Regions from separate parts of the Streptomyces sp. NPDC046977 genome, predicted to be linked through region 3. Evidence: riboswitches for the same ligand, from Rfam matches in the RefSeq annotation. Region 3 holds a riboswitch; each other region holds the start of a gene.
What was found. A riboswitch is a leader RNA that binds a small molecule or an ion and turns the genes downstream of it on or off. The one in region 3 is predicted to bind cobalamin.

Region 1: another riboswitch for cobalamin. It lies ahead of ABZ883_RS20040 (CbtB-domain containing protein); the one in region 3 lies ahead of ABZ883_RS38240 (prenyltransferase/squalene oxidase repeat-containing protein).
Region 2: another riboswitch for cobalamin. It lies ahead of ABZ883_RS20495 (HoxN/HupN/NixA family nickel/cobalt transporter); the one in region 3 lies ahead of ABZ883_RS38240 (prenyltransferase/squalene oxidase repeat-containing protein).

What each region holds. Positions count from the first base shown of each region.
Region 1 covers NZ_JBEYWO010000012.1:142,329-147,608, forward strand. The annotation lists gene metE (5-methyltetrahydropteroyltriglutamate--homocysteine S-methyltransferase) at 1-2,299, shown strand, start outside; gene ABZ883_RS20035 (CbtA family protein) at 2,351-3,109, opposite strand; gene ABZ883_RS20040 (CbtB-domain containing protein) at 3,128-3,349, opposite strand; cobalamin riboswitch at 3,387-3,532, opposite strand; gene ABZ883_RS20045 (DEAD/DEAH box helicase) at 3,684-5,156, opposite strand.
Region 2 covers NZ_JBEYWO010000013.1:1,751-14,991, reverse strand. The annotation lists gene ABZ883_RS20535 (family 78 glycoside hydrolase catalytic domain) at 1-1,030, opposite strand, end outside; partial or broken gene ABZ883_RS20530 (alpha-L-rhamnosidase N-terminal domain-containing protein) at 1,195-1,428, opposite strand; gene ABZ883_RS20525 (alpha-L-rhamnosidase C-terminal domain-containing protein) at 1,576-1,971, shown strand; gene ABZ883_RS20520 (helix-turn-helix domain-containing protein) at 2,425-3,408, shown strand; gene ABZ883_RS20515 (PP2C family protein-serine/threonine phosphatase) at 3,432-4,490, opposite strand; gene ligA (NAD-dependent DNA ligase LigA) at 4,870-6,888, shown strand; gene ABZ883_RS20505 (hypothetical protein) at 7,389-7,976, shown strand; gene ABZ883_RS20500 (PepSY domain-containing protein) at 8,113-9,570, shown strand; gene ABZ883_RS20495 (HoxN/HupN/NixA family nickel/cobalt transporter) at 9,650-10,750, opposite strand; cobalamin riboswitch at 10,778-10,980, opposite strand; gene ABZ883_RS20490 (metalloregulator ArsR/SmtB family transcription factor) at 11,069-11,446, shown strand; gene ABZ883_RS20485 (TerD family protein) at 11,793-13,058, opposite strand.
Region 3 covers NZ_JBEYWO010000041.1:5,288-18,528, reverse strand. The annotation lists gene tsaD (tRNA (adenosine(37)-N6)-threonylcarbamoyltransferase complex transferase subunit TsaD) at 1-972, shown strand, start outside; gene ABZ883_RS38275 (GNAT family N-acetyltransferase) at 969-1,541, shown strand; gene ABZ883_RS38270 (hypothetical protein) at 1,700-2,629, opposite strand; gene ABZ883_RS38265 (hypothetical protein) at 2,626-3,366, opposite strand; gene ABZ883_RS38260 (ECF transporter S component) at 3,800-4,639, opposite strand; gene ABZ883_RS38255 (ATP-binding cassette domain-containing protein) at 4,636-6,282, opposite strand; gene ABZ883_RS38250 (CbiQ family ECF transporter T component) at 6,279-7,463, opposite strand; gene ABZ883_RS38245 (hypothetical protein) at 7,469-8,443, opposite strand; gene ABZ883_RS38240 (prenyltransferase/squalene oxidase repeat-containing protein) at 8,440-11,106, opposite strand; cobalamin riboswitch at 11,326-11,470, opposite strand; cobalamin riboswitch at 11,562-11,637, shown strand; gene ABZ883_RS38235 (hypothetical protein) at 11,767-13,179, shown strand.

The DNA of each region.
Region 1 (5,280 bases), on a different contig from region 3:
CGCGGCAGCACGGCCCACCGTGTACGGCTACCCCCGCCAGGGCGGCAACCGGGAGCTGAAGAAGGCCGTCGAGGGGTACTGGAAGGGCCGGGTCACCGCCGACGCCCTCCGGGCCACCGCCGCCGAACTGCGCCGCGCGAACTGGCGGCGGCTCGCCGAGGCCGGCGTGCACGACGTGCCGACCGGCGACTTCTCGTACTACGACCACGTCCTCGACACCACCGTGATGGTGGGCGCCGTCCCCGCGCGGCACCGGGAGGCCGTGGCCGCCGACGCGCTCGACGGCTACTTCGCGATGGCGCGCGGCACCCAGGACACGGCACCGCTCGAGATGACGAAGTGGTTCGACACCAACTACCACTACCTCGTCCCCGAGCTCGGTCCGGACACCGTGTTCGCGGCCGACTCGTCCCGGCAGGTCGAGGCGGTCAAGGAGGCCCTCGCCCTCGGCCTCGCGCCCCGGCCGGTCCTCGTCGGCCCCGTGACCTACCTCCTGCTCGCCAAGCCCGCCCCCGGCGCCCCCGCGGACTTCGAGCCGCTCTCCCTCCTCGACCGGCTGCTGCCGGTGTACGCGGAGGTCCTGGCCGATCTGCGTGCCGCGGGGGCCGGCTGGGCGCAGCTCGACGAGCCGGCGCTCGTGCAGGACCGCACCGCCGCCGAACTCGGCGCCGCGGAGCGGGCGTACGGGCGCCTCGGCGCTCTCGAGGACCGGCCGAGGCTCCTGGTGGCCTCCTATTTCGACCGGCTCGGCGAGGCCCTGCCGGTGCTCGCCAAGGCACCGGTGGACGGGCTCGCGCTCGACTTCACCGGGGCGGCCGCCGCCAACCTGGACGCGCTCGCCGCGGTGGGCGGCCTGCCCGGCAAGCGCCTGGTGGCCGGCGTCGTGGACGGACGCAACATCTGGGTCAACGACCTGGAGAAGTCCCTCGCCACCCTCGGCACGCTGCTGGGACTGGCCGACCGGGTCGACGTGGCCGCCTCGTGCTCCCTGCTGCACGTGCCGCTCGACACCGCCGCCGAGCGCGACATCGACCCCCAGATCCTGCGCTGGCTGGCCTTCGCCCGGCAGAAGACGGCCGAGGTCGTCACCCTCGCCAAGGGACTGAGCCGGGGAACCGGCACCATCGCCGGGGAACTCGCCGCCAACCGCGCCGCCCTGGCGTCCCGCGCCTCGTCGCCCATCACCCACGACCCGGCCGTACGGGCACGGGCCGCGGCGGTCACGAGCGCCGACGCCCGCCGCTCGCAGCCGTACGGCGAGCGGGCGGCGGCCCAGCGCGCCCACCTCGGCCTGCCCCTGCTGCCGACCACCACCATCGGCTCGTTCCCGCAGACCGCGGAACTCCGCACGGCACGGGCCGATCTGCGGGCCGGCCGGATCGGCGAGGCGCAGTACGAGGAGCGCATCAAGGCCGAGATCGGCGAGGTGATCTCCTTCCAGGAGAAGACCGGGCTGGACGTCCTCGTGCACGGCGAGGCCGAACGCAACGACATGGTCCAGTACTTCGCCGAGCGGCTCACCGGCTACCTCGCCACCCAGCACGGCTGGGTGCAGTCCTACGGCACGCGCTACGTCCGTCCGCCGGTCCTCGCCGGGGACATCTCCCGCCCCGAGCCCATGACCGTGCGGTGGACGGCCTACGCCCGCTCGCTCACCGACCGGCCGGTGAAGGGCATGCTCACCGGTCCGGTCACCATGCTCGCCTGGTCCTTCGTCCGCGACGACCAGCCCCTCGCCGATACCGCGCGCCAGGTCGCCCTGGCCCTGCGCGACGAGGTCGGCGACCTGGAGCGCGCGGGAACGCCGGTCATCCAGGTCGACGAGCCCGCCCTGCGCGAGACGCTGCCGCTGCGCTCCGCCGACCGCGCCGGCTACCTGGCCTGGGCCACCGAGGCGTTCCGGCTGACCACCAGTGGCGTGCGTCCGGACACGCAGATCCACACCCACATGTGCTACGCCGAGTTCGGTGACATCGTGGCGGCGATCGACGACCTCGACGCCGACGTCATCAGCCTGGAGGCCGCCCGCTCCCACATGCAGGTCGCCCGCGAACTCGCCGCGCACGGGTACCCGCGCGAGGCCGGGCCCGGCGTCTACGACATCCACTCGCCGCGCGTGCCGGGCGTGGACGAGGCGGCCGCCCTGCTGAGGAAGGGTCTGGAGGCCATCCCCGCCGAGCGGTTGTGGGTCAACCCCGACTGCGGGCTGAAGACCCGCGGCTGGGCGGAGACCCGCGCCTCCCTGGAGAACCTGGTCGCGGCGGCCCGTACCGTCCGTTCCGAACTCCCCGCGTCCTGAACGCGAGAGGGCCCGCGGACGGTTCCGCGGGCCCTCTCGACGGGTGATGCCTCAGTTGGCCGCCGGTACCGCCCGGCCGGACGCGGACGGCGCGGGCCGGGGGGACAGCAGGCGTTGCGCCAGCTCCCCGAAGAGGAGGCCGAAGCCGCCCCACAGCGTCAGCTGGATGGCCAGGGCCGACAGGCGGAACCGCCACAGCAGCGTGGCCGGGAAGTCCGCGGGCACCTCGTTGATGACCGGCAGGAACGCGTAGGCCAGCCCGATGGCGACGACGAACGCCCCGACCGCGACGACCGTGGCGTACCAGGTGCCCACGCGGGGTGCCAGGCGCTTGCCGACGATCACGGCGGCGATCGCCAGCAGTACGCTGAGCACCATCATCAGGAAGTACAGCGTGGTGCGCTTGCCGATGGTGTCCGGATCGCCCACCGACGGCGGGTTGGCCGGGTACTTGAGGAACGGGACGACGTAGACCGCCAGCAGCGCGCAGCCCGACAGCAGCAGGGCTGTCGCACGGGCGGAGAAGCGGCCGACGCGTCCGAGCGCGAAGCAGTAGGCCAGCGCGGCGATTCCGCCGAAGGCGACGCCGTAGAGCAGGATGCCGGTGGCCAGCCCCGCGGTGGACTGCAGGTGGCGGCTGACGAGTTCGACCTCGTGCTCGTGCCCGGAGGCGTGCGCCTCCTCGAAGCCGATGGCGTTGTCGACGCTGGGTTCACCGAGGAAGTAGGCGACAAGGAGGGCCAGCGCGCCGGCGACCAGGCCGGCGAGCATGCCGCGGACGAGGAGGTTCCTCACGGTTGCGGAGTTCATGGCTGCGCGAGGTCCTCGTCAGTGGCAGGGGAAGCCGAGCAGGTGGCGGGCGTCGTGCACCCACTCGTGGACGTCCGCGCCGTTGACGACGGAGGTGGCGCCCTGCTCGGCACCGACGAAGTACAGCAGGATCAGCATGAGGACGCCGATGAAGACCGCCCACGGGGCGATGTCCTTCAGCGGCAGCTTGGCCGGTATGACGTGGGTGGTGACTGGCGGCTGGGCGACAGGCTGCGCCATGGCAGGTCCTCCTCGGGAGTTCGCGTCCCATCTCGGTGGTGCACAGGACGTCGGCTGCGGGTCTGACTCACCAGGCGTTCCGGCCCTGAGGCCGGTCTGGTTCACAGTGGCGCGACCGTCCCGGGATTCCACCGGATTCCGTCATGCCGTCGTCGTATCCGGAAAACCGTACCGCGCCGCGGTACCCCCGGCCAAGACCGCGCCCCGGCCCGGGAGTCGCCGACGGGGTGTCTGCCTGGAGGATTACGCCGGGAGGCCGGGCAACTCCCGGAGCCAGCGCGTGATCTGACGCGGCACCGGCGGCGCAAGGGCGCCGCGACCCCGGTGCCTTGCGTCAGTTGCCCCGGCGGATCCGTGCGGCCTCGCGGGCCGCGGCCATCTGCCGGGCCTCGGCCGCCTTGCGCGACTCCTTCCCGGGCCGCGTGCCCAGGCCGCGGAAGGGAGCACCGCCGCGCGCCGGCGCCTTCACGGGCGCCGCACCGGCGACGGGGACTCCGGAGGGGGCCTGGGCCCCGGTGATCCGGCTCAGCGCGGCCTCGCCGGAACGCACCTGGGTGATCGTGGGGCGGATACCGGCGTCGGACATGAGCCTGGTCACGGCGCTGCGCTGGTGGGAGGTGACGAGAGTCACCACCGTGCCCGAGCGCCCGGCGCGGGCGGTCCGGCCACCGCGGTGGAGGTAGTCCTTGGCCTCGGCGGGGGGATCGACGTTCACCACGAGATCCAGATCGTCGATGTGGATGCCGCGGGCGGCGACGTCGGTCGCCACCAGGGTCGTCACCTCGCCGGTCCTGAAGCGGGCGAGCGCCCGCGTGCGCTGCGGCTGGGACTTCCCGCTGTGCAGGCCCTCCGCGGGCACGCCCGAACCCTCCAGGTGCCGGGTGAACTGGTCGACGGCGTGCTTGGTGTCCAGGAACATGATCACCCGGCCGTCCCGGGCGGCGATCTCCGTGGCGGCGGCGAACTTGTCGGCGGCGTGCACGTACAGCACGTGGTGCTCCATGGCGACGACGGCCGCGGCCGCGGGGTCGACCGAGTGGACCACCGGATCGGTGAGGTAGCGGCGGACCAGGTCATCGATGTTCCGGTCGAGGGTCGCGGAGAACAGCATCCGCTGGCCGTCGGGGCGCACCAGGTCCAGCAGCTCGGTCACCTGCGGCAGGAAGCCCAGGTCGGCCATCTGGTCGGCCTCGTCCAGGACCGTGATCCGCACGTGGTCCAGATGCGCGTCACGGCGTCCGACGAGGTCGCTCAGGCGGCCGGGCGTGGCGACGACGACCTCCGCCCCGGCCCGGATCGCGCCGACCTGCCGGCCGATCGACAGACCGCCGACCACGGTGGCGAGCCGCAGGCCCAGCGCCTCGGCGTACGGGGTGAGTGCCTCGGTGACCTGCTGGGCCAGCTCCCGCGTCGGCACCAGGACCAGGGCACGGGGCCGCTTGGGCTCGGCACGCTGTCCCGCGGTGCGGGCCAGCAGCGCCAGGCCGAAGGCCAGGGTCTTGCCGGAGCCGGTGCGGCCCCGGCCCAGGACGTCGCGGCCGGCCAGCGCGTTCGGCAGCGTGGCCGCCTGGATGGGGAACGGCTGCTCCACGCCGAGCGCGGTCAGGGTCGTGAGCAGGGGCGACGGGAGTCCCAGCTCCGCGAACCCCGCGACCGGGGGCAGACCGGGAGTGACCGTCTCGGGTGCCGCGAACTCGCCTCGCGGGGCCGCCGCGGGGCGGCCCGTACCGGCCGGGCGCCCGGGAACCTGCTGACGGGAACGCCCCGCCTGGCCGGAGCGGTGGTCGTTGCGGGGCGAACGGTTCATGGGGGACCTTCCTCGACGGGGCAGCGCATCGAGGCATTCCCGGTGGGGCGGTGCGGCCGGGGAGTCGCCAGAACGAGCCGAAGACAAGATGGTGACCGGCAGCGACGGCCCCGTCCCTTCGGCG
Region 2 (13,241 bases), on a different contig from region 3:
TACGGCCGCCGGCGCGTACGTAGCGGCGGCGGAAGGCGTCGGAGACCTCGTCGGCCAGCGTCCCGTACTGGTGTGCCGCGTCCTCGTGGCCGAGAGCTCGGGCTGCCCAGGACAGGTGACGAGCGGACCAGGCGAAGTAGGCGGTCGCGATGAGGTAGCGATCGGTACGGGCACCGGCCGGGTCGTCCGGCGGGGCGATGGGGTCCAGCCAGTCGCCGAGCTGGAATCCGGTGTCCCACAGCCGACTTGATCCGGACAGGCGTTCCATCAGGTCCACCCATGCCCGTCCCATGGGGAAGTGACGGCGGAGCAGTTCGAGGTCACCATAGCGCTGGTAGAGCACCCATGGGGTGAGAGTGGCCACGTCGCCCCAGGCGGCGCGCGGTTGGATGGGGGTCCACATCGGGGCACCGGGGATGACGGGTACGTACCAGGGGATGGTGCCGTCGGGGAACTGCTCGACGGCGACGTCGTCCAGCCACGAGTCCAGCATGCCGACGCAGTCGTACAGGAAGCTCGCGGTGGGGGCGAAGACCTGGATGTCCCCGGTCCAGCCGAGGCGTTCGTCGCGCTGCGGGCAGTCGGTGGGGATGTCGACGAAATTGCCTCGCATGCTCCACAGGACGTTCTCGTGGAGCCGGTTGACCAGGGGGTCGCTGCACTCGAACCAGCCTGTGCGGACCATGTCCGTGTGGTGGACCCGCGCTGTGACGGCGTCGCCGGTCAGCTCTCCCGGCCAGCCGCTGACCTCGGCGTAGCGGAAGCCGTGCAGGGTGAAACGCGGCTCCCAGGACTGTTCTCCCGAGCCGTCCAGGATGTAGGTGTCGGTGGCGGCCGCGAGACGCAGTGGACGGGTGGCGAGCTCCCCGTCCTGGAGGACTTCGGCGTGGCGCAGGGTGACGGTGCAGCCGGCGGGGCCGTCGACGGTGATGCGCAGGCGGCCGACGAGGTTCTGCCCGAAGTCGAGGACGTACCGGCCCTCGTCCTTGGCCGTGATGGTGACGGGGTGCACTTCTTCGGTGCAGCGCACCGGCGGCCCCTTGGGGGCGACGAGGGTCCGTGGGTCACGGCTGCCGGTGGCGACGGTCCCAGGCGCCGGTCCGGTCCCCGTGCGGGGTGGACCAGCGGGGGGTCGTGCAGGCGGGCGTCGAAGGTCTCGCCGTCGTACAGGCCGCTGAAGAGGATCGGGCCGGTGGAGGCCTGCCAGGTGGGGTCGGTGGCGACGACGGTGGTGGTGCCGTCGTCGTGCGTCACTTCGAGCTGGGCGATGAGGGACTGATCGGTGCCGTAGAGGTTGCGGTGGCCGCCGTCGAAGCCGAAGCGGCCGCGGTACCAGCCGTCGGCGAGCCAGGCCCCGATGGTGTTGGCGCCTTGAGCGAGGAGCGAGGTGACGTCGTAGGTGTAGTAGCGCAGGCGCCGGCCGTACACGGTCCGGCCGGGAGCGACGGTGTCGTCACCGACCGGCGCCTGCGGCGGACCGCGGCACCGCCGTGATGCGGGCGGTCACCTCGGCCGCTGGGCTGGACGGGACTCGGCGAGTACTGGGAGTCCAGCAGCCGCACGCGCAACCACGAGATGTTCGGCTCCGTCGGCCAGTGGATGTACGAGGACCTCGCCGGAACCCAGGCCACGGCCCCCGGTTACCAGCAGATCGCCATCAGGCCGCTGATCACGGCCGGCCAGGGCATCGACAGCGCATCGACCTCCTACCGGTCCGTCAACGGCAAGATCACCTCGTCGTGGTCCCAGAACTCCTCACGGATCACCTTGAAGGTCACCGTCCCCGCCAACACCACCGCGAAGATCTACGTCCCGGCCACCGACCCGGCAGCCGTCCAGGAGAGCGGTACCGGCAAGACCTACACCGCCGCCAAGGCCCCCGGAGTCAAGCTCACCGGCACCCAGGGCGACGCGGTCGTCTACACCGTCGGCTCCGGCACCTACACCTTCACCACGTCCCAGAACCGGTAACCAACACCCGTTGCAGGGCGCTCACACGCGCAACAACTCAGTACGGCCGGGACGCGAGCGTCCCGGCCGTACGTTCGCTCGGCTACGACCATCCGTCCGGACTCACCGCACCGCCTCACACGAGATCACCGAGCCGGCGTCGATGCACCACTCCAGCGGACGCGACCGGCCCATGCGGCCCGCACACTTGCGATATCGACAGCCGGCGACGACCGACCGCGAGACGGGATGATGTCACCGTCGGATGCTGGGCCGTTCTGCCGGACCGGGATGACGTCGCCGGCCGGCCTGCCTCGCTTCGCTCCTGCGGTTACCGCAGTCTCCTGCCACCTCACCCCGTCTCGGAAATCAACGATTTAGGATAGTTCATGTCGGAATTCCGGCCGCCCTGAGCGCCGGTGTACAGGGTGCTCGGGGTGTCTTCCCTGTGACTCATACCGACATGGCGACATCGTGATCAAGACATTCCGCACTGACCTCATACCCCCCAGTGAGCGGGCGGCGTACTGGACGGAAGCCGTCCATCAAGCGATCACCCGACTGCAGATCCGACCTGACAGGGAGCGCGCGGTGCGCGGTGCCCTCTGGTCGGTCTCGCTGGGCACCATCCGCCTGCACCACGTGGAGGCGAGCCCCCAGCAGATGGCCCGCACGCGCGGGATCATCGCCAACGACTCCAGCGGCACGCTCATCGTCAGCCTGCAAGCGGCGGGCAGGAGTGTCGTGACGCAAGACGGACGGGAAACGCTTCTGTCGCCGGGGGACTTGGTACTCATCGACTCCCGACGGCCCTTCTTCCGGGACTTCCTCGGCAGTTTCCGCCAGAACATCGCGGCCGTCCCTCTCGAGATGCTGGACGTCCCCGACTCGGATCTGGCCCGCGTCACCGGCCGGGTGTTCCCCGCCACGCACCATGTCGGGGGGATCCTCGCTTCCTACGTCAGCAGGATCGCCGCGGCCGCGGAGTCCCACGCCTGCCTGTCGGGCACAAAACGGTATCTGGAGCAGGGAATGGTCGACGTGCTCACCGCGCTGGTCGCACATGAAGGGCGGCTCGGCGCGGATGTCTCACCGACCGCTGAGGAAACGCTGCGGCTGCTGATCCGCGAATACATCAGGAACCACTTGAACCGGCCCGACCTGTCCGTGACCGTGATCGCGGCCGCACACCACGTCTCCGTACGCTACCTGCACAAATTGTTCGAGGGCGAGGCCATGAGCGTCAGCCGGTGGATCCACCATCAACGCCTCGAGGCCTGCCGCGAAGACCTCTCACGCCCCGATCTGGCGGGCGTGCCGGTGGCGACGATCGCGCAGCGATGGGGCTTCGGCAGCCCCGCGCACTTCAGCCGGGCCTTCCGCGCCACGTACGGCATCTCCCCGGTCGAGTGGCGCCGTATGACCAGGAACGAGAAATCCGGACCGCATCGGCGATGACTCCGCGGCTGCTCCGCTCGGCATCACCGCCACGGCACGGACCCGGCGTCGTCATCCGACGGATCCGGGCCCGCGGGGCGGGGGAGCATCGGCCCGCCACCTTCCAGATGGCGGGCCAGCGCGATCATCGCGAGGTCGTCGGCCGGCAGGGCGCCGCAATGCGCGACGATGTCGTCCAAAATCTCCGCCAGGACGTTGTGGAGGTGACCTTCGCAGCACCGGCGCCGGTCGTGCCATGTCCACGTGGCGGCACGTTCGAGCAACGGAAAGCAGACCCCACTGCAGTCACGAGCCTCGATGAGCCCATCCGTGTACAGCAACAGCGTGTCTTGCGGGCCGAGTTCAAAGACGCTCTCGCTGGAGCCGGCGTCACACAGCGTGGTCAGCCCGAGCGGGAGGCAAGGCGTCCCGGCGAGCAACACCGGCTCTCCCCGACGTGCCCGCACCGGGGGTGGATGCCCGAAGCTGACCATGCGGACGACCGACTCCCCGTCGGGCACTTCCAGAATCAGCACGGTCGCGAAGTCCTCACCCACGTCGGAGCGGGTGCCGTCGTCGGCGTCGGCAAGGTGCCGGAGGTAACTCTCCTCCAGGCGGCAGGACACCTCCGTCAGGGAGACCGCCTGCGGTGCCCACTCACGGAAGGCCCCGAGGATGGCGATGACGTCGAGGAACGAGGGAAGTCCGCTCCCTCGTACGTCACCGATGATGATGCGGGTCGCCGTGTCGGACCGGGCGACCGCGTAGAGATCCCCACCCACTCGAGCGGGTCCACCACGAGCACGGTAGACGGAAGCGAGGTGCAGGCCGCCGATGCGCGGGGGCAGCGGCCGCAGCAGGACACGCTCCACGGCGTCGGACACGGCACGTGCACCCGCCACCCGTCGGCGGTACAGGCGCAGGAGCCGGCCGCATGCCACGGCCGCTGCCGGCGCGGTGACCAGTTGCACGACGTCACAGGCGACCCTCAGACGGAAGCACAACGACACCGCCGCACAGATCGTCAGGACACTCAGCAGTGAACCCGCGACGAGCACGAGCTGTTCGACGGAACTCTCCGCACATTGCTCAAGATCGGCCATGCTGCCCACTCCTTCCATCGCGCACGTCCGGACGGCCGGGCAGCGGCGGCCGCCGTGGCCGGCCGCTCACCGGAGGTCCGGAGAGGGACGAGCCCCGACCGTAAGAGAGTCGGACCCACGGATGTTGCGCGGTTGCGCACGACCTGTTGACCGAGCGCGCATACCGAACCGGGCGCGCGCCGGATGCCGGACCGTTGCCCAGACTGGGGTGCCGCCGACGGGGCGGCCGGTGGGCTCTCCGACGCCGGTCGGCCCGCCTGCCCAGCTGCGGGCCGACATGCACCGCCCACACCGGGAGCTCCCCGTCGCTGGAGCCTGAGTGTCCGGCCGCACGGCGGGCGGAGGGGCGGTGTCAGACCTGTGCGCGAGGATGCGAGGCATGACGACAGTAATGCCCGCTCCGTTCGCCGACCGCGCCGCGTATCACTCCGCCGTCGAGGAGGCACTGGCGGCGTGCGCCGCCTACTACGGCGACGGGACCAGCCCGCTCGACGATGCCGCCTACGACGTCCTGGCCGGCCGCATCCGGGCCTACGAGCTGGAGCACCCCGGCGACGTCCGGGAGGACTCCCCCACCGGCAAGGTCGGCGGCGGCGCGGCCCCCACCGGCGACGTCGCCCACACGGTGCCGATGTTGTCGTTGGACAACGTCTTCAGCGGCGAGGAACTCGCCAAGTGGGACGCCTCGCTCACGCGACGCCTCGGCGCCCCGGCGGCAGGTGGTTACGTCGCGGAACCCAAGCTGGACGGCGCCGCGATCGCCGCCCGCTACGTGGACGGGCGCCTGGTCCAGCTCGTCACCCGCGGCGACGGAGCCTTCGGCGAGGACATCTCGCACGCGATCGGCTCCATCGTCGGTCTTCCGCGGGACTTGAGCACACTCGCCACGTTCGAGGTCCGCGGCGAGGTCCTTCTGACCCGGGAGCAGTTCCTGGCGGCCAACGCGATCCGGCAGGCTCACGGGGCGAAGGTCTTCTCCAACCCCCGCAACGGCACGGCCGGCACGCTGCGGGCCAAGGACAGGCCGTACGTCATCGAGACGACGTTCTACGCCTACGGCGTGGTCGGGCCGGCCGGCGACACGTACGAAGAGATGATGGCTGCGGTCGCCGCCACCGGGGTGCAGACCACGGCGGCAACTGCCGCGGGTCTGCGGGTGCTCGCCACCGTGGCGGAAGTCCAGCAGCGCGTCGAGGAGATCGCGGCCCTGCGCGCGGAGCTTCCCTTCCACATCGACGGCGTCGTCATCAAGGCCAACGCGGTCGCCGAGCAGGAGAAAGCCGGACTCGCCACCCGCCATCCGCACTGGGCGACGGCCTACAAGCTGCCCCCGACCGTGTCACGGTCCAAACTCCTGGCCGTGGAATGGAACGTCGGCCGCACCGGCGTCATCGCCCCACGGGCCGTGCTGGAGCCGGTTGAGGTGGACGGCAGTGTCGTGCAGTACGCGACGCTGCACAACCCACGGTTCATCCGCGACAGCGGTCTCATGATCGGCGACACGGTCGGGGTGTTCAAAGCGGGCGACATCATCCCGCGCGTGGAAGCCCCGGTGGTGGAACTCCGCACCGGCGAGGAGACGCCGATCGTGCTGCCCGACGCCTGTCCGAAGTGCGGCGGCGAGATCGACAGTTCGGGTGAGCGGTGGGAGTGCGCGAGCGGCGCCGGCGGGGGCTGCGGGCTGCTCGCCGCCCTGCGGTATGCCGTCGGCCGCGACCAGCTCGACATCGACGGCCTGGGCGTCACCTACATCGAGGCCATGGTCGACAGCGGCGCGGTCGCCGACGTCGGCGACCTGTTCACCCTCAGCCGCGAGCAGTTGATCGACGCCACCCGCAGCGAAAAGCGGGCCGACACCGTGCTGGCCCAGATCGAGGCGGCCAAGACCAAACCTCTCAACCGTGTCTTCTGCGCTCTCGGTGTGGTCCGCACCGGCCGCACGCTGTCACGGGAGATCGCACGGTACTTCGGCACCATGGACGCGATCCGCGCAGCGGACGCCGATGCTCTCGCCGCGGTGCCGAAGCTGCCGGGCGCCAACTCCGCGAAAATCGCCGCGCACATCAACGCGTTGGGGCCGGTCATCGACAAGCTCGTCGGCGCGGGCGTGAACATGGCCGAGCCCATCGTTGCCACCGCGGAGGGCGGCCCGCTCACCGGCGAGGTCGTGGTGATCACCGGTGGGATGCACGGCCCGTTGTCGGGACGGAACCGCACCGAGATGAACGACCTCGTCAGCCAGGCCGGTGGTACCTCGTCCGGCACCGTGTCGAGGAAGACGACCATCCTGGTGGCCGGCGAGGGAGCCGGATCGAAGCTCAAAAAGGCTCAAGAGCTCGGTACCAGGGTCCTCAACGAGGTGGAGTTCGCGGACCTCATAGCCGACTACCTCACGTAGGTCGGGGGCCGGTACACCTGCTGACGGGCTTCAGCGCGGGCCGAGTCGCCACAAGGCAGATGAGACGGACACCGGATTCATCGTCCCCGGCAGTCGCGCAGTCGCGCAGGCCGTCCGGCCTCAGCAGGCCGATGCCGGGGCGGACCTCCAGGGCTCGCGAGCGTGTTCGATCGCGCTCGCCTTCACGACTGCGGTGGCCTTTTCAGCCGGCTGTGCGCGAGCCGGGCTGAGGAAGACCTCGGCCATAGGCGGGCGGCGATGGCCGGTTGACACTCCCGGCCCCACTGATGACTCGGGCCCACACCGCATCGTGTGCGTCTGCGGCCGACACGAAGTCCTCCCGGTCGACGCCATCGCGCTGTCGCCTTCCATGATCTGCGCTAGCACAGCCGTGGGCGCGCCGGTGGTGCTTCCGTGCGCCCCATCCCTCATTCGGGTGGTGAATGGCATCATTGCTGCTCATGACGCCCGGGCCTGCCTTCCGTCTCGCACGTGCCGCGGTGTTCGCGGCCGTGTGTGTCGCGGTGACGGGTCTTGGACATGCGCTGATGTCGCGGTCGGTTCCGGGCTGGGCGGTGGGGTACGCATTCGCCGCGACGACCGCCGGCGCGTGGTGGCTCGCGGGTCGGCGTGAGCGCGGCGCGGCAGTGGTGACGGTCGCGACCGTGGTGACCCAATGCGCCTTGCACGGCTGGTTCCGCCTCGCCCAGGCCTTCGCCGCCGCTCCGTCGGGTGTCGGGGACGGTGCTGTCGGCCATCAGGTTGCGGGCTCCGCGGAAGCGATGCCCATGAGCAGCGCCGCGATGAGTGGCTGGTCGCCTGGCATGTTCGGCGCGCACGCCCTCGCGGCGGTGCTGTGCGGCCTGTGGCTGTGGCGCGGTGAGGCTGCTGCCTTCCGGCTGGGCCGTTCCTTGGCCGCGTTCGTCTTCACTCCATTGCGCGGGGCCTTCCTCGTCCATGTCGTCGTCAGCCCACCGGCCCCGGCGACGCGAGTGTCCCTTCACGCCCCCTCGCGGCTGTCTCAGCAGGCGGCCCTGTGGCACGGCGTCACACGGCGCGGCCCGCCGCGGCCGGCGATGTGCTCCTGACCGTCCGTCTCGCTGACATGCGATGACGGGCGCAGTGCGGTGTGCCCGCACGCCGTACCGCCGTTGAGGCGGACACCATCGTCGGCTTCGTGAGCGCCCGCGTCCTGTGCGCCGGGCGCCGATTGGGGATGCACCCATGTCATCGACACAAGAAGAAGCGTCAAGAGACAACGCCCTCATAGCGGCATCGGCTGCTCCGGGAAGCGGTCCGGAACAACGGGGCCGATCGTGGAAGGGGGTACGGGCGCTGCTCGTGCGGTTGCACTTCCACGCGGGTGTGTTCGTCGCCCCGTTCCTGCTGGTGGCCGCTCTGACGGGCCTGGCCTACACCTTCACACCCCAGCTCGACCAGCTCGTGTACGGCGATCAGCTCGGCGTGGCGAAGGTGGGGGACGCAACGCGCCCGCTCGCGGAACAGATCGCCGCGGCCCGGAAGTCCCACCCTGAGGGCACCTTGTCCTCGGTGATCACGCCGCCCGGGCCGGAGGACACCACGCGGGTGGTCCTGTCGCTGCCGGAACTGGGCGAGAACCAGCGCACGGTGTTCGTCGACCCCTACACCGCCGAGGTCAAGGGGGCGCTGACCACGTGGTACGGCTCCACCCCGCTGACGACGTGGCTGGACGACCTGCACCGCAATCTGCACCTGGGCGAGACCGGCCGCCTCTATTCGGAGGTTGCCGCCAGCTGGCTGTGGGTGATCGTCGCCGGAGGGCTCGTCCTGTGGCTCGGACGCGCCCGCGGGCAGCGCGCCAAGTCGGCACGCGGTGTGCTGCTGCCCGACCGCTCCGCAGGCGGAGTGCGGCGTACGCGCAGTTGGCACGCCGCCACCGGCGTATGGCTCGCCGTCGGTCTGCTCGGTCTCAGCGCCACCGGCCTGACCTGGTCCCACTACGCCGGTGCCCGGTTCGGGGAATTGCTGAACGCGGCGAAGGGGCACGCGCCCGCGCTGGTCACCGCCCTGCCCGGCGGTACCGGCGCCGGCAAGGGCGAGCCTGCGGGGCACGCCGGACACGGCACGGGCGCCGGCGCGGCGACGGCCGACCCCGCAGCCTTCGACGCGGTCCTCACGGTCGCCCGCGAGGCCGGCCTCGGTGGCCGGGTGGAGCTGACGCCGCCCGCCGATGCGACGAGTGCGTGGACCGTGGCGCAGGACGACGACCTCTGGCCGGTCCACTACGACCAGGTAGCCGTCGACGCCGCCAAGGGCAAGGTCACCTCGGAGAGCCGTTGGGCCGACTACCCGGTCCTGGCCAAGCTCAGCAAACTCGGCGTCCAGGGCCACATGGGCCTGCTGTTCGGCATCGTCAACCAGATCCTGCTGGCGCTGATCGCGGTCGGCCTGATCTCCGTCATCGTGTGGGGCTACCGCATGTGGTGGCAGCGCCGCCCCACGCGTGACGGCCGCACGGCGGCCCTCGGGAAGGCCCCCGCACGAGGAACGTGGCGACAACTCCCGCTGCCGGTGCTGATCATCGGCGTCCCGGCCGTCGCCGCGCTCGGCTGGGCCCTGCCCCTGCTGGGCATCACGCTGATCGCGTTCCTCTTCTACGACATCGTGTTCGGGCTCTACTTGCGGCGTCCCGCCGCCTGACGTCGCGGCAGAAGAGGGGACGGGGGCTGCCTCCGGTCGGGCACACCACTGTGCCCGACCGGAGGCCACCGAAAGAACGTCAGACGCTCCCCGCAGTTCGCGCCGCCCAGCGATCCTCGACCTTGGCGACGCGCCAGTACGCGATCGCGACGGCCCACACGACGACGAAGAGGCCAACGATCACGTAGCCGACGTTGTCGAGATCGAGGCCGGCGACCCAGCCGGTGAGCCCGTCCGTCATGTCGAGCTTGTCGTGCAGGACCCCGACCAGTTCGATGGTGCCGATGACGAAGGCGACGGCGATGGACAGACCGGTGATGGTGAGGTTGTAGTAGACCTTGCGCACGGGGTTGGAGAACGCCCACTGGTAGGCGAAGTTCATGAAGGTCCCGTCGAGGGTGTCGAACAGGCTCATCCCGGCGGCGAACAGCAGCGGCAGGCACAGGATCGCGTACCAGGGCAGACCGGCGGCGGCTCCGCTGCCCGCCATCACCATCAGCGCGACCTCGGTGGCGGTGTCGAACCCGAGCCCGAAGAGGAAGCCGAGTGGGTACATCTGCCCGGGACGGGTGATGGAGCGGGTGAGCCTGCCGAGTACGCGGTTCATGAACCCCCTGGATTCCAGGTGGGTTTCGAGCTCCCGTTCGTCGAAGAAGCCCGTACGCATCTTCTTGAAGACCCGCAGTATGCCCAGTAGGGCGACGAGGTTCAGCAGGGCGATGAGATAGAGGAACGTGCCGGAAACGGTGGTTCCGACCACACCCAGCGCCTGGTGCGTTCCGGAGTCCTCGTCCGCCAGGGTGCCTGCCAGACGGGCACCGCCGGCGACGAGCGCCGCCAGGGCCACCACGACGCTGGAGTGCCCGAGGGCGAACCAGAAGCCCACGGAGACCGGGCGTTTGCCGTCCGCCATGAGCTTGCGCGTGGTGTTGTCGATGGCGGCGATGTGGTCGGCGTCGAAGGCGTGCCGCATTCCCAGGGTGTAGGCGGTGATACCGAGGCCGAGACCGAAAGCCTCGGAACCGACCCGGTAGTCGTTCGGTATCACCAGCAGGAACAGCACACCGAAAGCGACGACGTGCAATGCGGCGATCACGGCCATCAGGCCCGCGGTGCGGAGCGTGTCCTCGCGCCGCCAGCGGAACGGGCCGGCGAACGGGGCAGATGGGGGCAGGGTCATGCGGTCACGCTCCAGCACCTCGTGGATCAACTCGTGAGATGCCGCGGCCGGTCTCCTGGCTTACGGGCGAAGCGCGCCCGCCCCTGCCTTCCCGGCCTGTGAGGACCAGTGGCACCGCCGAAGCGGGAGGGGGCGGGAACTACCCGATCACAGTGGCGAGGGCCGCCCCGGACTGAGCCTTCCATCGGCTGTCACCGGTCTTCCCGAGCACCACGGCGCCATCACCCTAGGAGCGCGGGCACTCCGCCTGCAAGGCTGCACAGGTGCAGAGACGCACAGGTATTCAAGATCACATCCCGGGCTGCCAGGATGGCGCCCATGCACCTTGTTCCCGCCGAGCGGGCGGGCCACCGAACCATCGACGGCCACCGTGTCTGCGACGCTGTCGCCGCCATTGGAGAACCTGGGCATGTGCGGGCCTGGGCGGATCGCTTCTCGCTGCTCGCCGATCCAGGCCGTCTCGCGCTGCTGCTGGCTCTCCGGACGGCGGGGCCGATCGCGGTCACGGACCTGGCGGTCGCCACGGGCATGACGGACACGGCGGTCTCCCAGGCCCTGCGGCTGCTGCGGGCCGCCGGCATCGTCACCGGTGACCGGCAGGGCCGGATCGTCCGCTACCGCATCGTGGACGAGATGACCGGGCAACTGCTGGGACACTGCGCGGCGCCTCAAGGAGACGGGGCCGCCGACATGTGACGTTCCCATCGCCCGCCGGTCGACGATGAGCTGGTTGACACCCGGCGCCCGCGAGACGCCTTTGACGGGTGAACGAGAGCCTGCGGCGACATGGTGGACCGGGGTCGGGACGGGCAGGTGAGCCCGGCGGGCCCGCTTGCCCCGCACACCGTGCGAGCGGGGCCGGACGCGCGGGAGCCGTCAGGCGCCGGAGGCGGTCTACGCGGCGGTGAGGCATGCCCCAATGCCTCTACACCGATCGCGCACTCCTGCCCAACTTGTCCACGTGTCCTTTCCCGTGTTCGATCCCACACCTGCTTGAGGTCGGTCCGTGGGAGGAAAGGGTCAAGAGTGGGACGGCGGCCAGCTACCTCGTCTTGAATTCGACCTTGCCTGCGCTCATCCGAAAACTGCCACTGGAGTACAGCATCGGCCGGGCCTCCACGTGATTCCCGCTGTACTTCTCAACATGCCGAATCTCAATGCCACCAGGGGCGGTGAAGTCGATCAACGCAATAGCAACCCAGTAAGACAGGTTGCGATTATTGAACAGCGGTACTGTGACAGTCGAGCCCCGCCCATCGGTTACAACTGCCCGGGCACCATACGACTTGAACGAGCCGACACCATTCTCAACCGCACTGTACGCGCAGATGAGAACATATCCCTGCAGGTCGGGACGCCGGATCGTGATGGTCTCCCGCCCCGGCCTCCGGGAATCGCCATCTAGGGCGATGAATGGCGGAGCCATGAGCGATCCCAAATTCCGGTAATAAATCACCTGTTCGGATTTGCTCGGCTTGGCACCCTTGGGCGTCACCAGACTCCGCGGAACATGCAACGCGTAGAGATCCAGATCGGCCCCGGCCCTCCGTCTGGCATCACTGCCTCCGTTCCATTCGAGCATGGCCGTTACAGCGAGGCTTGGATCTTCCTTTCTCATGTTGATCGTTGCCTGGCCACCCTTGGTGAGCACAACCCGTCCCAGAGGGCCCGGCGGGGGCAGCGGTGTCACCGGCGGCCGTTGCAGTGCAGCGGACGGAACGGCAGGGGCGCGAACCGGCTGGGCACTTGTCGCATGGTGCGACGTGCTCGGCGACTCAGGTGGCGTTGCAGCCACAGCGGCCGAGGCGGGGCCAGGGTCGTCCACGACGATCCCGAAATCCCCGGCCAGACCCGCCAACCCGGTGTCCCAGCCCTGCCCCACGGCACGAACCTTCCAGGAGCCGGCACGGCGGTAGAACTCGACCACAACCGCGACCGTCTCCCGGTTTGCGAGGGGCGGTGGCGCAAACATAATGCGGCCGTCTCCGCAGTCGACCACCGCGCGCGGGGTACTGCTCGCATCGAAGTGCGGAGCCGAACATTGCGGGTCAATGCTGGCCACTACAGCGATTCGATCAACTGAGCCGGGTACCGCAGCCAGGTCAGCAGCGATGGTTTGACCTGCAAGACTCACACCGTCCTGAGAGCGGTGGTTGTAGAAGACCAGGTCCTCATCTGTCCGCACTTTGCCATCCTGGGCCAAGAGAACAGCTGAAACATCAATGCCCGTCGTCGGCGTAGTGACGGTGACTTGGCAGGTGTTGCCCAGCAAGGGAGCATTCCCGCCCTTAGTGAGGTTCGTGATCATTCGTGGCCTCCCAGAGTGCTTCACCCATGGTGGTCCGTAGAGCCGATTCGCGCCGGGAAACGGCTGATGTTCCTCGACTGAATCCACGTACCGAGGGGCAACCGGTGGCGGTGTGCCTGAGGGCCGTTGCGGCTAGGACGCGAGCGTGGCCTGCAAGCTTCCGCAGCAGTAGGGCCTCAGCGC
Region 3 (13,241 bases):
AACGGCCGACTGCTCGGCCACGCCGTGGCGTCGAGCATGGACGAGCACGCCCGCTTCGGCGGTGTCGTGCCCGAGATCGCCGCCCGCGCCCATGTCCACGCCGTTGGCCCGGTGGTGCGTGCCGCCCTGTCCGACGCGGGGCTCGGCCTGCGCGACGTCAGCGCCGTCGCCGTGACCACCGGCCCGGGACTGTCGGGGGCACTGCACGTCGGCGTGGCGGCCGCGAAGAGCTATGCGTACAGCCTTGGCGTGCCGCTCTACGGCGTGCACCACCTGGCCGGACACGTCGCGGCCGACACCCTGGAACACGGCCCGCTGCCCAACCCGTGCGTGGTGCTGATCGTCTCCGGCGGCCACACCTCGCTGCTCCTCGTCCGCGACCTGGCCCGGGACCCGATCATCCATCTGGGTGACACGCTCGACGACGCCGCGGGCGAGTGCTTCGACAAGGCAGCCCGCGTACTCGGCCTGCCCTACCCCGGCGGACCCGCCATCGACCGCGCCGCCCGCGACGGCGACCCCCGCGCCATTCCCTTCCCCCGCCCGATGACCGGGCCGCGCGACGACCCGTACGCCTTCTCCTTCTCCGGACTGAAGACCGCGGCCGCCCGCTGGGCCGAACACCACCCCGGCGGCCACGTCCCGGACGCCGCGGCCTCGCTCCAGGAAGCCATCGCCGACGTCCTGACCCGCAAGGCACTGGCGGCCTGCCGCGAGCACGGCGTGCGCGACCTGGTCGTGGTCGGCGGCGTCGCCGCCAACTCCCGGGTACGGGCGCTGGCCGAGGAACGGTGCGCGGCCGCCGGAATCCGGCTGCGCGTACCGCCACTGCGCCTGTGCACCGACAACGGCGCCATGATCGCCGCCGTCGGCGACCTCCTGGTCCGTGCTGGCGCCCGGCCCGCACCACTGGACGTGTCGATCGACCCCTCCGCGCCGCTCGAACGTGCCATCCTGGCCCCCGCAGCATGAGCACCAACGTCCGCGTGGTCTCCGCCGACGAGCTCCTGGGTCACGCGCCGGCGCTGCGTACCGCCTACCGGGAGGCGTTCTCCTCACCGCCGTGGAACGAGGGCGAGGAGGAGGCGGACGGCTTCCTCGACCGCCTCGCCCGGGACATCGCGCGGCCGGGCTTCACCGCCGCACTCGCTCATGACGGCAGGGAAGTCCTCGGCTTCGCCACGGCCTGGACGACTCCCGCCCCGTTCCCCTCGGGCCGCTGTTACGGCCTGGTCCAAGCCGCCCTCGGCCCCGGCCGCACGGACGCCTGGCTGTGCGGTGCCCGCGAGGTCGACGAGTTGGCCGTCCGGCCCACCGCGCAGGGCACCGGCGTCGCGACGGGCCTGCTGGACGCCGTCACCTCAGGTGCCCCGGGCAATCGGGCATGGCTCCTCACCTCCGTCCAGGCCACCCAGGCCCTGCGCTTCTATCGCCGCCGTGGCTGGACCCAGGCCACCCACCCGGCCGACGACAGCACCGGGATCACCGTCCTCCTCGGCCCGCGCCATCCCGACCGCGCTGCCGCCGCGCGGCCCCTGTGAATTCCCCGAACCCGTTCCCCGCCCCGGAGCTCGCCTTGCGCACCGCCGAGATCCGCCGCCGCTTCCTCGACCGAAGGGATCGCCGCAGAGCAGCTCCCTGCGGTCCTGAGCCCGCTCCGTGATGTCCTCACGCGCGCATGAGAAGGAGTTGCCGCGTGCTACGGAAGCCTCGCCGTGCTGGACGTCGGGACCAGGTCGTCCCCTTCGTCCTGCAAGGTGGAGACCGCGCTGAAGATGTAGAAGCACCCCGCCGTCACCACCGCCACACCGGCCAGAACGGGAGTCCACGACCTCAGCTTGGCAGTGGCCGACCGGCCGCGAAAGTGTCCTTCCACGAACGAGAATCCCCGGATGGTGGCGACACCGACGCCCGTGAGAGTCACCGCCATCCCGACGCCGAAGGTGATCACGATGGCCAGGGCACCGAGTGCGCGGCCTGTCAGCAGCCCGCTGACGAAGATCAGGAACGCCGACGGCGACGGCAGTAGACCACCGGAGAGGGCCAGCGCCGTCAGGCCCTGGCGGGACCACGGGTTGGTCAACTGCTCGACGTGGTGGTGCGCGTGAGCGGTCTCGTCCTGCACTGCCGTGTCGTGGCTGTGGTGGTCGTGCGTGTGGTCATGGCCGTGCGCGTGACCGTGCGAGTGGCCGTGGTCAGGCCCGTGCGAGTGACCGTGTCCGTGCGCGTGACCGTGTTCGTGTCCGTGCCCATGGGAACGGCGGCGGTCGCGGAAGTGCCGGTACACCAGGCCCACACCCACGATCGCGACGACTGCTCCTGCCGCGGCCTGCATCCAAGCGGTGGCGGTCCTGGTGCTGACCGCGGTGCTGCTGACCCCCACCCACAGCAGAGCGAGGACGAGGACCGAGAACGTGTGCATCGTCGCCACGATGACGCCGAGGCGCACCGCGTCCTTGGCGCGACCGCGCGTTCCCACCAGGTAAGCGGCCGTGATGCTCTTTCCGTGGCCCGGGGCAACCGCGTGAGCGGCGCCGACGCCGAGTGCGACGACCAGGACCACCCAGAACAGGGATCGCCCGTCGAAGAGGGCGATCAGGTGGTTGTCGAGACTGCCTATCCCTGTCATGCGTTGCTCCTGGTACCGGCGGTGCCGGCTTCGGCGGGTGCTGTGTCGTGCGCGGTGGAGTCCGAACCCGGCGGGAGCGGGGATCCGGTCGGGGCGTGTGCCGCCACAGCGGAAGGGCCCACCGCTTGGGCGGCCTTGCGGCGGCGCGACCGCCAGAGGACGAACCCGCCGATGGCCAGGGCGGCGGCCACGGTCCCGCCGGCGAAGACCACGACCGTCCTGCGGACGCTGCCCCCGGAGGCCGTGAACGTGACGTGCGCAGTCGGCTGAGCGGAGGTGAAGAGCGTCGGCTGCGTCTGAGCGGGACCAGTGGAGGTGAGCATGGTCCGATACGCCGGGTGGAGGTCGGTGAGCGAGGTGATCGTGACGTCCACCGCGGTCACCGGAGCCGGGCAGTCGAAGGCCACTTGGGCTCCGCGCGCCAGGAAGTCCCGCATCTCCCCCACCACAGCGCCGTGGCAGGGGTGTCCGCCCTGCGCGACGGTGATGTGTTTGAGCAGGTAGCTGCGGATGGTCGGCGACTCCTGCAAACGCTGCGTGAACGACAGGTTCGAGGAGTTCGCTCCGCCGCCCTGGCCGCCGAACACCCCGAGCGACTGGCCGAGTGCCACCCAGTCGAGCTTGTCGGTGTTCCACGCGATCAGCAGGCGGGAGCCCTGGACGCCGGCCCCGGCGGTGGACGGCGGGCCGAACGGGTGGGCCGAGGCGGAAGGGGCGGGACCGGCCAGGGCGGTCACGATCGCCAGCGCGGCCCCCGCCAGTGCAGTGCCCGGCGCCGGCCGTACCGAACGCCTCAAACGGGCTGGGAACTGAAGGGACAAGAGCGCGGATCTTTCGTGCGGCCTGTGGGAGCGGACATCAACGGCGCGATGACACGTGCCGAAACCGCACTCTGTACAACCAGTCGGACCATTTCCCGACGATCACATGGAGAACGGATGAACTCACCGGCCCGCACACGAGCGTCGCAAGGCACACCCGTACGGCGCCACCCTGCGGCCTACCGCTCGTGCAGGGCTGCTTGTTCTTGCCCGGGAGAACGACTTCACCTGTGACGCCCGCACTCGTTCCCCCGAGTCGGGCCTCGCCCCTGTCGATCAGCGGATCCGCCTTCACCACACGGCGCGCTCCACATTGGCCAAAGTCCCGGTGGGTGGCTCCAGACCGCCCTCAGCCTTCGTGCGGCTTGTGGAGACGAGCCCCCTCGCTTCGGTGCGGGGCGAAGCGGACGGGTGCCTGGAAGCGGGCGCGGCGTGCGGCGCGGCGGAAGGTGGTGAGGACGGCGGGGCCGGCCAGGAGGATGCAGACGAAGTTGGTGACGGCGCGGCCGGTGTCCCAGCCGAGTGAGGTGGCGAGGTCGAAGGCGACGTAGCGGTGCCACTGCTCGGTGAAGGGCAGGCCGGGCAGGTAGGCGATGGAGCTGTTGGGGTCGAGGGAGAAGGGCCAGAAGGACAGGTTGAGGAGGAAGCCGAAGAGGTAGCCGGACAATGATCCGTAGACGGCCAGCATCAGCACTTCGCGGCGGCCGGTGGCGCGGGGCAGGAATCCGGCGAGCATGCCGACGAAGGCGCAGCCGAACATCTGGTAGGGCATCCAGGGGCCGACGCCGCCGGTGATGAGGGCGGAGGCGAACAGGGAGGTGCAGCCGAGGGTGAAGCCGAAGCCGGGGCCGTAGACGCGTCCGGCGAGGACGAGGACGAAGAAGACGGTCTCGATGCCGGCGGTGCCGGCGCCGAGCGGGCGCAGGGCGGCGTTGACGGCGGACAGGACGCCGAGCATGGCGAGTGCTTTGGAGTTGATGCCGCCTTCGGCGATCTCGGAGAGGACGACGCTGAGGACGAGGACGAGCAGGACGCCGAAGATCAGCGGCGGGGTGTAGGAGGCGCCGAATGTGCCGGGTGCGACGACGAACGGCCAGAAGAAGGCGACCAGTCCGAGGAACGCGGCCAGGGCGATGACGATGCCGGCCCGGGGGGTGAGCCGGATGGCCGGTGCGGAGAGCCGTGTCATGGGCGGGCCTCGCCGTCCGCGTGGATGCCGAGTGCCGACGTGACCTGCTCCACGGTGAGGAACGGCAGCGGGGCGAGGATCTTGGCAGTCTGCGGGGCGAAGACGGGTGAGGCGACGATGACGTCCGCGGTGGGTCCGTCGGCGACGATGTCGCCCTCGGCCATCACCACGACGCGGTCGGCGGCGCGGGCGGCGAACTCGACGTCGTGGGTGGAGATGACGACGGCCCGGCCCTCCGCGGCGAGGGCGTCGACGATGCCGATGAGTGCGGTCTTGGCCCGGTAGTCCAGGCCGCGGGTCGGCTCGTCCAGGAGCAGGACGCGGGGTGCGGCAGCCAGTTGGACGGCGAGGACGAGGGCGAGTTTCTGGCCTTCGGACAGGTCGCGCGGGTGGGTGGCGTCGTCGATGCCGGGTGCCAGGCGGTCGAGGATCGCACGGGCGCCTTCGCCGGGGCCGGACTCGTGGTCGGCCTGGTCGAGTTCCTGCTTGACGCTTTCGAGGTAGAGGAGGTCGGCGGGGGTCTGCGGGACCAGGCCGACAAGGCGCCGTGCGTCGGCGGCGGACATCGTGTGGGGATCGCGTGCCGGTCCGTGCTCCCCCGTCACCTCGACGGTTCCGGCCCTGCGTGCTCCGGAGCCCTGGAGGGCCCAGAGCAGGGACGACTTGCCGGAGCCGTTGCGGCCCATGAGGGCCGTGATCTCGCCTTCGTGCAGGTCGAGGCCGACCTCGCGGACGGCGGGCACGCCGCGGTAGCTGACGGTGACGCCCCGGGCGGTGAGCAGCTTCGGCGGGACGGCGGCGGGGGCGGGGCGGACGGGGCCCGGGTCGTGCCCGGCCAGGCTGGTGCGCAGCGGCGCCGCGCGGCGCCGGGCGTCGCGTACGGACAGCGGCAACGGATCCCAGCCGCCGGCGCGCCCGAGTTCCACGATCGGGGGCGCGATGCCGGCGTCGCGGAGGACGGCGGCGGGTTCGCCGATCACCGCGCGTCCGTCGCCGGGCAGGTGGATGACGCGGTCGGCGTACTGCACGACCCGTTCCAGGCGGTGCTCGGCCATCAGGACGGTCACGCCGAGGTCGTGGACGAGACGGGTGACCGCGGCCAGAACCTCCTCCGCTGCTGTGGGGTCGAGCGCGGAGGTGGGTTCGTCCAGCACGAGCACCCGCGGATGGGCGGTGAGGACCGAGCCGATCGCGACGCGCTGCTGCTGGCCTCCGGAGAGTTCGTACAGGGCGCGGTGGCGCAGGTCGGCGAGGCCGAGCAGGTCCAGGGTCTCCTCGACGCGTTTGCGCATGGTCGCGGGCGGGATCGCCAGCTGTTCCATGGCGTAGGCGAGTTCTTCCTCGACGGTGTCGGTGACGAAGCCGTCCAGGGGGTCCTGGCCGACGACGCCGACGACGTCGGCGAGTTCGCGGGGCGGGTGGTGTGCGGTGTCGCGGCCGTCGACGGTGACGCGGCCCTGGAGGGTGCCGCCGGTGAAGTGGGGCACGAGTCCGTTGACGGCGCCGAGGAGGGTGGACTTGCCGACGCCGGTGTGGCCGACGACGAGGCACAGCTCGCCCTCTTCCACAGTCAGGTCGACGTCGCGCAGGGCGGGTCCGGCCGCGTCGTCGTACTGGACGGTGACCTGGTCGAAGATGATCACGTGGCGGGGGCCTTCTCGGTGCGGGGAGCGACGGACGCGTGCGGGGGCGGGCTCGGGGGCGGGGCGAGGAACCCGGCGGTGCCGGCGAGCAGGATCGCGGCGGTCGGCACCAGCGGCAGAGTGGGCCAGGTCAGCGGGTAGAACGTGGGGTTGAGCTGTGCAGGGTCGTAGCCCAGGCCCGCGAACAGCAGCACCGCGGACAGCACGCCGCTGCCGGCGACCGCCCATTCCGCCGACCTCCACGGGTCGGGCCGGTACGTGGTGCGGGTGACCCGCCGGCCGCCCAGCCGCAGCCCCGCGACACACAACACGGCCCCGGCCACCATCGCAGGCAGGCCGAGGAGACGGGGCGCCGTCGCATCGAGGAGCCCGTAGGCGCCGGCACACAGGCCGCACATGCCGAGCAGCATCAGCGCCCCGGTCAGGCGGCGCGAGCGCGCGGTGGCCGTACCGACCCGGCCGTAGCCGCGGGAGTCCATGGCAGCGGCCAAACGCAGGGAGCGTTCGAGCGCGTCCTCCAGCACAGGGACGACGATGCCCCGCAGGGCCCGCAGACCCTTGCCGCGGCCGGCCCGCAGGCGGCGAGCGCGCGCGACGCGCTGCACACTCTGCACGAGCTGCGGGGCCACGCTGATCGCAACGGTGACGGCGACACCCAGTTCGTGGAGAGCGCCCGGCAGGACACGCAATGCGCGTTTGGGGTTGGCCAGGGTGTTCGCGGCGCCGATGCAGCACAGCATGCACGCCAGCCGCAGCCCGTCGGTCGCGGCGGACAGCACCGCCTCCAGCGACACCGGGCCGCCGATCTGGATGCCCGCGTACCAGTCGGGGGTGGGGATGTGCGGCAGCGAGAAGAGGAAGTGGTCGTGCGGGGTGATGCCGGTGGCGAAGACGGCCCGGAACACGACACGGATCGTGACGACGGTCAGGGCCAGGTAGAGGTAGTAGACGAAGCCGCGCGCCCAGGGGGCTTCGGTGCGCCGCGCGGTGACGACGTAGCCGAGGACGGCGAGGACGAGGACGAGCAGCAGCGGATTGTTGGTGCGGCTGACGGCGGTGGCCAGGGCGAGTGCCCAGATCCACCAGGCGACGGGGTGCAGGATGCGGGGCAGGCGACGGCCGCCCGTGTCCGGCCGGGTGCCGGGCACGAGCGGGGCGGCCGCGGTGGTGGTGCGGGCCATGACGGTCACTCGGAACGGCGGCGGCGTCGCCCGGAAACCACGGCGGCACCGACGATGACCGCGGCCAGCGCGCCGCCCGCGAGCAGCGGCACGACCGAACCCGCGTCGTACCCGGCGTCAGCCGCAGGCGCGGCGTCGACAACACGCTTGCTCGGGCTCGGGCTCGCCGGGCCAGCGGCCGAGGTAGCGCTGGAAGACGCTGAGAGCGACGGGGACGGCGACGACGAGGGCGTCGCAGTCGGTGAGCTGCTGGAGGCGGAGGGCTTGGGCGAGCGCGTGGGCGTCGGCTTCGCCTTCGGTTTCGGTGCGGCGGAGGTGGACTTCGGCGGTGCTGCCGTCGTTTTCTCCGGCGCGGGCCCGGTGTCGGTTCCGGGTGGCAGCTGGGGCGCCTTGGATGTGGAGGCGGGCTTGCCCACGTCGCCCTGCGGCTTGGTGTTGTGGGCGCGCAGCTGGTCGGGGCTGATCGTGGGGCGGCCCTCGGTGCCCTGGATGTTCGTGCCGCCGAAGATCCACAGGTCGACGCTTCCGGGCTTCGGCTTGTAGAGCATGGCGCCGAGCTGGCTGTACTCCCAGTCGTTCTGCCCGGGGTTGGCGTGCCAGTACGACCAGTACGCCGACGCGGGCGGGGTGAGGACGCAGGAGTCCTCCCGAGCGGTCGGGTACTGGGCGCCGTTCTTGTAACCGCTGTATCCGATGCGGCAGATGAAGGCGGGGCCGTCGTGGCCGGTGCCGGTGGTGCGCCAGCCGCCCTGGTTGAGCAGCACGTAACCGGTGGTCGGCGTCGTACCGCAGGAACGCAGGATCGGACCGCCCCAGTGGCTGAAGTCGACGGCCAGGACAGCGCCCGAGGTGGTGGTGCAGCGGCCCATCGCCTGCGGGTCGGCCGCGGCCGGTGCGGTGGTCGCCCCGAACGCGGCGGCCGCAAGGCCGAGGGCTGCCGTGCCGCGCACGAGCGCGCGAGCGACAGTGGAGAGGGTCATCGCCGGCCTCCGGCGTCGGCGCGGCGGCGGGCGATGACGACGGCGCGCCACCCGACGAGGATCAGTGCGGCCGCGGCAGCGGCCAGTGCCCCTGCTTGCATGCCGGTGGACGCCAGGGCGCCTTCCTGGCCGCCGTTGGCTCCGCCCGTTCCGACGGAACCGCCGCTGCCGTCGGGCGTGATGATGACGGGCGCGCTCGGGCTCCCGCTGGGGGTGGGCTGCGGTGTGGTGTCCGTGAGGTCGCGGTTCAGCACACCGAAGGAGATACCGGTCGCGCCGCCCACGGCCTGGGTGGAGGCCCGCAGATCGGAGCCGCGCTGGCCGTCCTTGGCGACGTTGAAGCCGCCGTCGTCGTTCTGCTGCGAGGCCAGGAAGCGCCGTGCTTTCGCGATCTCGTCGGTATAGGCGGACGCGTTCAGGGACAGTCCCTGCACCGCGAGTGCGGCCGAGTTGACGGAGTTCCCGGCGGCGCCCGGGAAACCGCCGTCGTCCAACTGCTTGGAGGCGATCCAGGCCAGGGCCTTGTCGACGGCCCGGTCCGCGCCCTCGCCGCCGACCAGGTCCAGGGCCATCGCGGCGATCGCGGTGGAGTCCACGTCGGAGTCACCGGTCGAAGGGATCAGGCTCGGCCAGGCACCGTTGTCCAGCTGGAGGCTCTCCAGGTACGCGATCGGCGCCGCGGCCGCGGTCTTCTCACCCGCGCGAAGCTGCGCCATGATCGCGAGGGTCTGCGAGAACACCGAGGGGGCGTAGGTGTAGGCGCCCTTGGCGGGGCAGGACACGTCGGGCGCGGTGCTCGCCTTGGTGCAGACCGCCTTGCCCAGGGCGGCGATGAGGTCCTGGCCGCCGAAGTCGCGCGGGTCACGGCCGACGGACTCGGCCAGCAGCGCGGCCTTCCCGATCGATCCGCCCCCTGCGTACGGGGTTCCGACGCCGGTCCAGTCCTGGAGGGTGCGGTTCTCGCCGTCCTCGCCACCGTGGTCGAGGAAGTCCACGATGCCGCGCAGCTTGGCGTCGTTGAGGCCGGTGGCCGCCAGCGCGTACGCGCCGTCGATGGTCAGCCCGAAGTCGGCCCGCGCGGTGCCGGGTCCGGCGGTGTAGTACTGACCCTGCTTCAGGTTGTCGGCGCTGGTGAGGTACGCGACGCCCTTGGCCAGATCGGGCCCGTCACCGGCGGGACTGCTGGGGTCGCCGGTCGGCGTGGGCGAGGTCGGCGGGTCCGTGGGCTCGTCGCGCTTCGCGGTGAGGTCGACCAGACTGGTCCGGGCTCCGGCGACGACCGCGGGCGGCGTCGGATACAGCGACGAGTCGGTGGCCCCCTCCTCGAAGCCGAACCCGCCGTCCGTGAGCTGCTGCCGGGACAGCCAGGCGACCGCCGTGTCGGCAAGACCCGTGTCGTCCAGTGCGCGCAGGGCCTGCGACGCCCAGGCGGTCGCGGAGACGCTGCCGGTGGTCGCGCCGGTCCAGCCGGGGAACGAGCCGTCCTCGCGCTGAGCCTTCTTCAGGTAGGCGTGGGCCTTGGCCACGGCTTCATCGTGGCCGCCGGCGTTCTCCAGAACCAGGGCGACGAGTCCGGTGGTGGCCGGGTCGCCATCGCAGAATTCGCCCGGCCGGATCAGGATGCTGGTGGCACCGCCGTCCTCGCACTGGACCTGGGTCAGCCGGTCCAGGGTGCCGGCCGGCGGCGTGACGCCCGCGCGCAGCAGGGCCAGCACCGACAGCGCCTGACCGTCGGTGTAAGTGGCGTTCCGGAAGTCGCCCTTGGCCGTGCAGCCGGGGGTGGGCTCGCCGGACTCGGGGCCCGCCGGGCAGACATTGCCGACGAGGTCGCCGGTCAGGTCGTGGCCGCCGAAGTCGCCCGGGTCGGCGCCGGTGATCTCGGCGAGCAGGGCCAGGCGGGCGGCGGCGGTGGCGTCGGGGGCCTCTTCCTTGCCCGCGGCGTAGGCGTAGTCGTCGGTGTGCGTGACAAGGAACGCCGTGATCTTGTCGACGGCCGGGCTCTTGCCTTCAGCGGCGGCCAGCGCGTAGGCGGTCTCGGTGGTCAGCAGGTAGTTGGGGGTCTCGGCGCCGTCGTCGACGATGCGTTCACCGTCGGTGAGCTTGCCCTTGAGCCAGGCTGCGGCGGTGTCCAGGTCGACGTCGCCGGGGTCGCCGGTGGGCTCGCCCGTCGGGTCGCTCGGCCCTCCGCCGCCGCCCGCGCGGACGTCGTCGGGGCTGAAGGAGGGCTTGCCGGTGGTGCCCCCGATGTCGGTTCCGCCGTAGACCCAGGCGTCGACGTCGCCGTCGTGGAGCCTGCGGTCCATGGCGCCGAACTGGCTGTAGCTCCAGTCGTCCTGACCGGGCGAGGCGACCCAGTACGACCAGTACGCCGTGGCGGGCGGCGTCAGCACGCAGGTGTCCTGAGTGGGAGTCGGGTACTGCGTCCCGGAGTTGAACGAGCCGAGGCCGATCCGGCAGATGAACGCCGGACCGTCGTGTTCGGTGCCCTCGGTGGTGAACCCGGCGTCGTGCAGGAGGTCGTAGCCGGTGGTCGGGGTGGTGTCGCAGCCGCGCTCCACGGTGCCGCCGAACGGTGCGAAGTCGACGGCCACGATCGCGCCCTTGTCCGCGGTGCACTCGCCCACCGGACCGGCCGCCGCCGAGGGGACGGTGAGAAACGTCACGCCCGCACCAACCAGCAGGAACAGCGTGGATATCAGCGCCGGCAGGCGCCGCGTCCTCCGCAGCCCCGTCCGTCCATCTCTTCGCCTGTCAGTCCCCACCACGGCCCCTCGTCATCGTTCCGGCACGAACCGGGTGTGGTTGAGGGGCCCCCACCGCGCGGCGGACAGGCCGCCGCCGGGTGAGACCGGTCGAACCACGCCGCAGTCCACGACGGCGTCTGTCGCTGTTGAACACGCTCCAGGCATTCCGGCTCGCCCGGACGATGCCGGGCCTACGGTTGCGGGTCAGCGCCGGGATTCGACCGGCTTCCCCTGGAACAGCATTGCGTATCAGCCGGATTGCAGCACGTCGCCGAATCCAGCGTCAAGACCGCCTTCCCGGGACCGCGGTGGACGCCCTGGGCAGGTCTGGCGGCAGGGACGGGGGTTCGGGTAGCGTCCCTGGCTGCCGAGTGGGGGAATCCGGTGAGAATCCGGGGCTGACGCGCAGCGGTGTGGGACGGCGAGGAGCCGTCCCGAGCCCGAATGCCCAAACGGCGATGCACCCTCGGAAGCCGATCCACGCGTCCCGGACGGCGGCCATGCCCGCCGCTCCCCACGCGCAGCTCGCGAGGGTCCGGCACGGCGACCGGCCGGCGTCCCTCACCCCAGGAGCAGGCCATGTCCCTCGCCACGTCCCTCCGTCGCCCGGCGCTCGCCGCGGCGGCCGTGCTCGGCGCGTTCGTCCTCACCGCGCAGCCGGCACTGGCGACGTCCACCCCGGCACAGATCGCCACCTCGAAGACCAACGGCGTCGCCTACCTCAAGTCCCTGCAAGCCGCCGACGGCTCGTACGCCGGCGCCGGGCTGTCCAACGAGTGGGCGTTCAGCGCGTTCGCGGCCGCGGGCACCGCCGTCGTCGACGTCACCCCCGGCGGCGACACCAGCAAGAACGCCAGAACCGTCTACCGCAACCTGCTCTCCACCACGTCCTGGCCGTCGACGTCCCCGGTCGTCACCGACTACGAACGCGCCACGCTCAACGCCTACGCCGCCGGCATCGACCCGGCCCGCGTCAGCGCGTCACGCAACCTGGTCGCCGACATCTACGGCTACTGGCAGACCGCGGAAGCCGGCTACTTCGGCCCGTCCGCCAACTTCAACGGCACCGTCTTCGCCGCCCTCGCCCTGAACGGTGCCAAGACCCAGTCCGGCACGCAGCGCATACCCCAGGCCCTACGGGACTCGATCATCACCCGCCTCCGCGCCAACCAGCACAACGACGGCGGCTGGAACTACAGCAAGGCCGAGGGCAACGCCAGCCAGCTCGCCGCGACCAGCGACATCGACATGACCGGCGCGGCCATGGCCGCCCTGTGCGTCTCCGGCGTGCCCGCCACCGATATGGACGTCGTGCAGGCCAAGGCGTTCCTCAAGGGCAAGCTCGTCGCCAGCTCGGGCGCCTTCAACTCCATGTTCGGCGTCAACACCGACTCCAACGGCTGGGCCGTCTCCGGCCTCAACGCCTGCGGCATCAACTCGCAGACCGGCGACTTCCTCACCTCCATGGGCAAGACCCCCGTCGACTTCCTCATCGCCCAGCAGTTCAACCCCGGCGGCGGCTTCAAGTACCTCCCCAGCGACACCACCCCGCAGGCGTACGCGTCAATCGACGGACTGCGCGCAGTGGCGGGCGGCGGCTTCACCTCGGCCCCGCCCGTGCCGACCACGGTCGGCGCGCCGCAGTGGGTGAGCCAGACCTCCTTCGCCTCGGGCACCGCCGCCAAGCTGGCGCTGACTGTCGACGACGGCGCGGGCAACCTGAAGGTCTGCTCCGTGACGCTCACCCCGACCGGCGCCACCACGACGCTCGGCGCGCTCCTGGACGCGGCGGGCACCGCGGGCACCCCGTCCGGATGCGTCACCTCCGTCACCCCGGCCTCCGGCACGGGCACGATCACCGCACTCAACGGCAAGGCCAACAGCGGCTCCAGCACGTGGAAGGTCAGCGTCGACGGGTCCTCCTTCGCCGCCGCCACCCGCGGCAAGGTGATCAACGTCGGCGACACGATTGCCCTGCGCTGGGGTGTCTGACATCCGAAGCGGTGCCCGCGGACCGTGCGTCCGCGGGCGCCGTCCATCGCCCGAAAGCCACG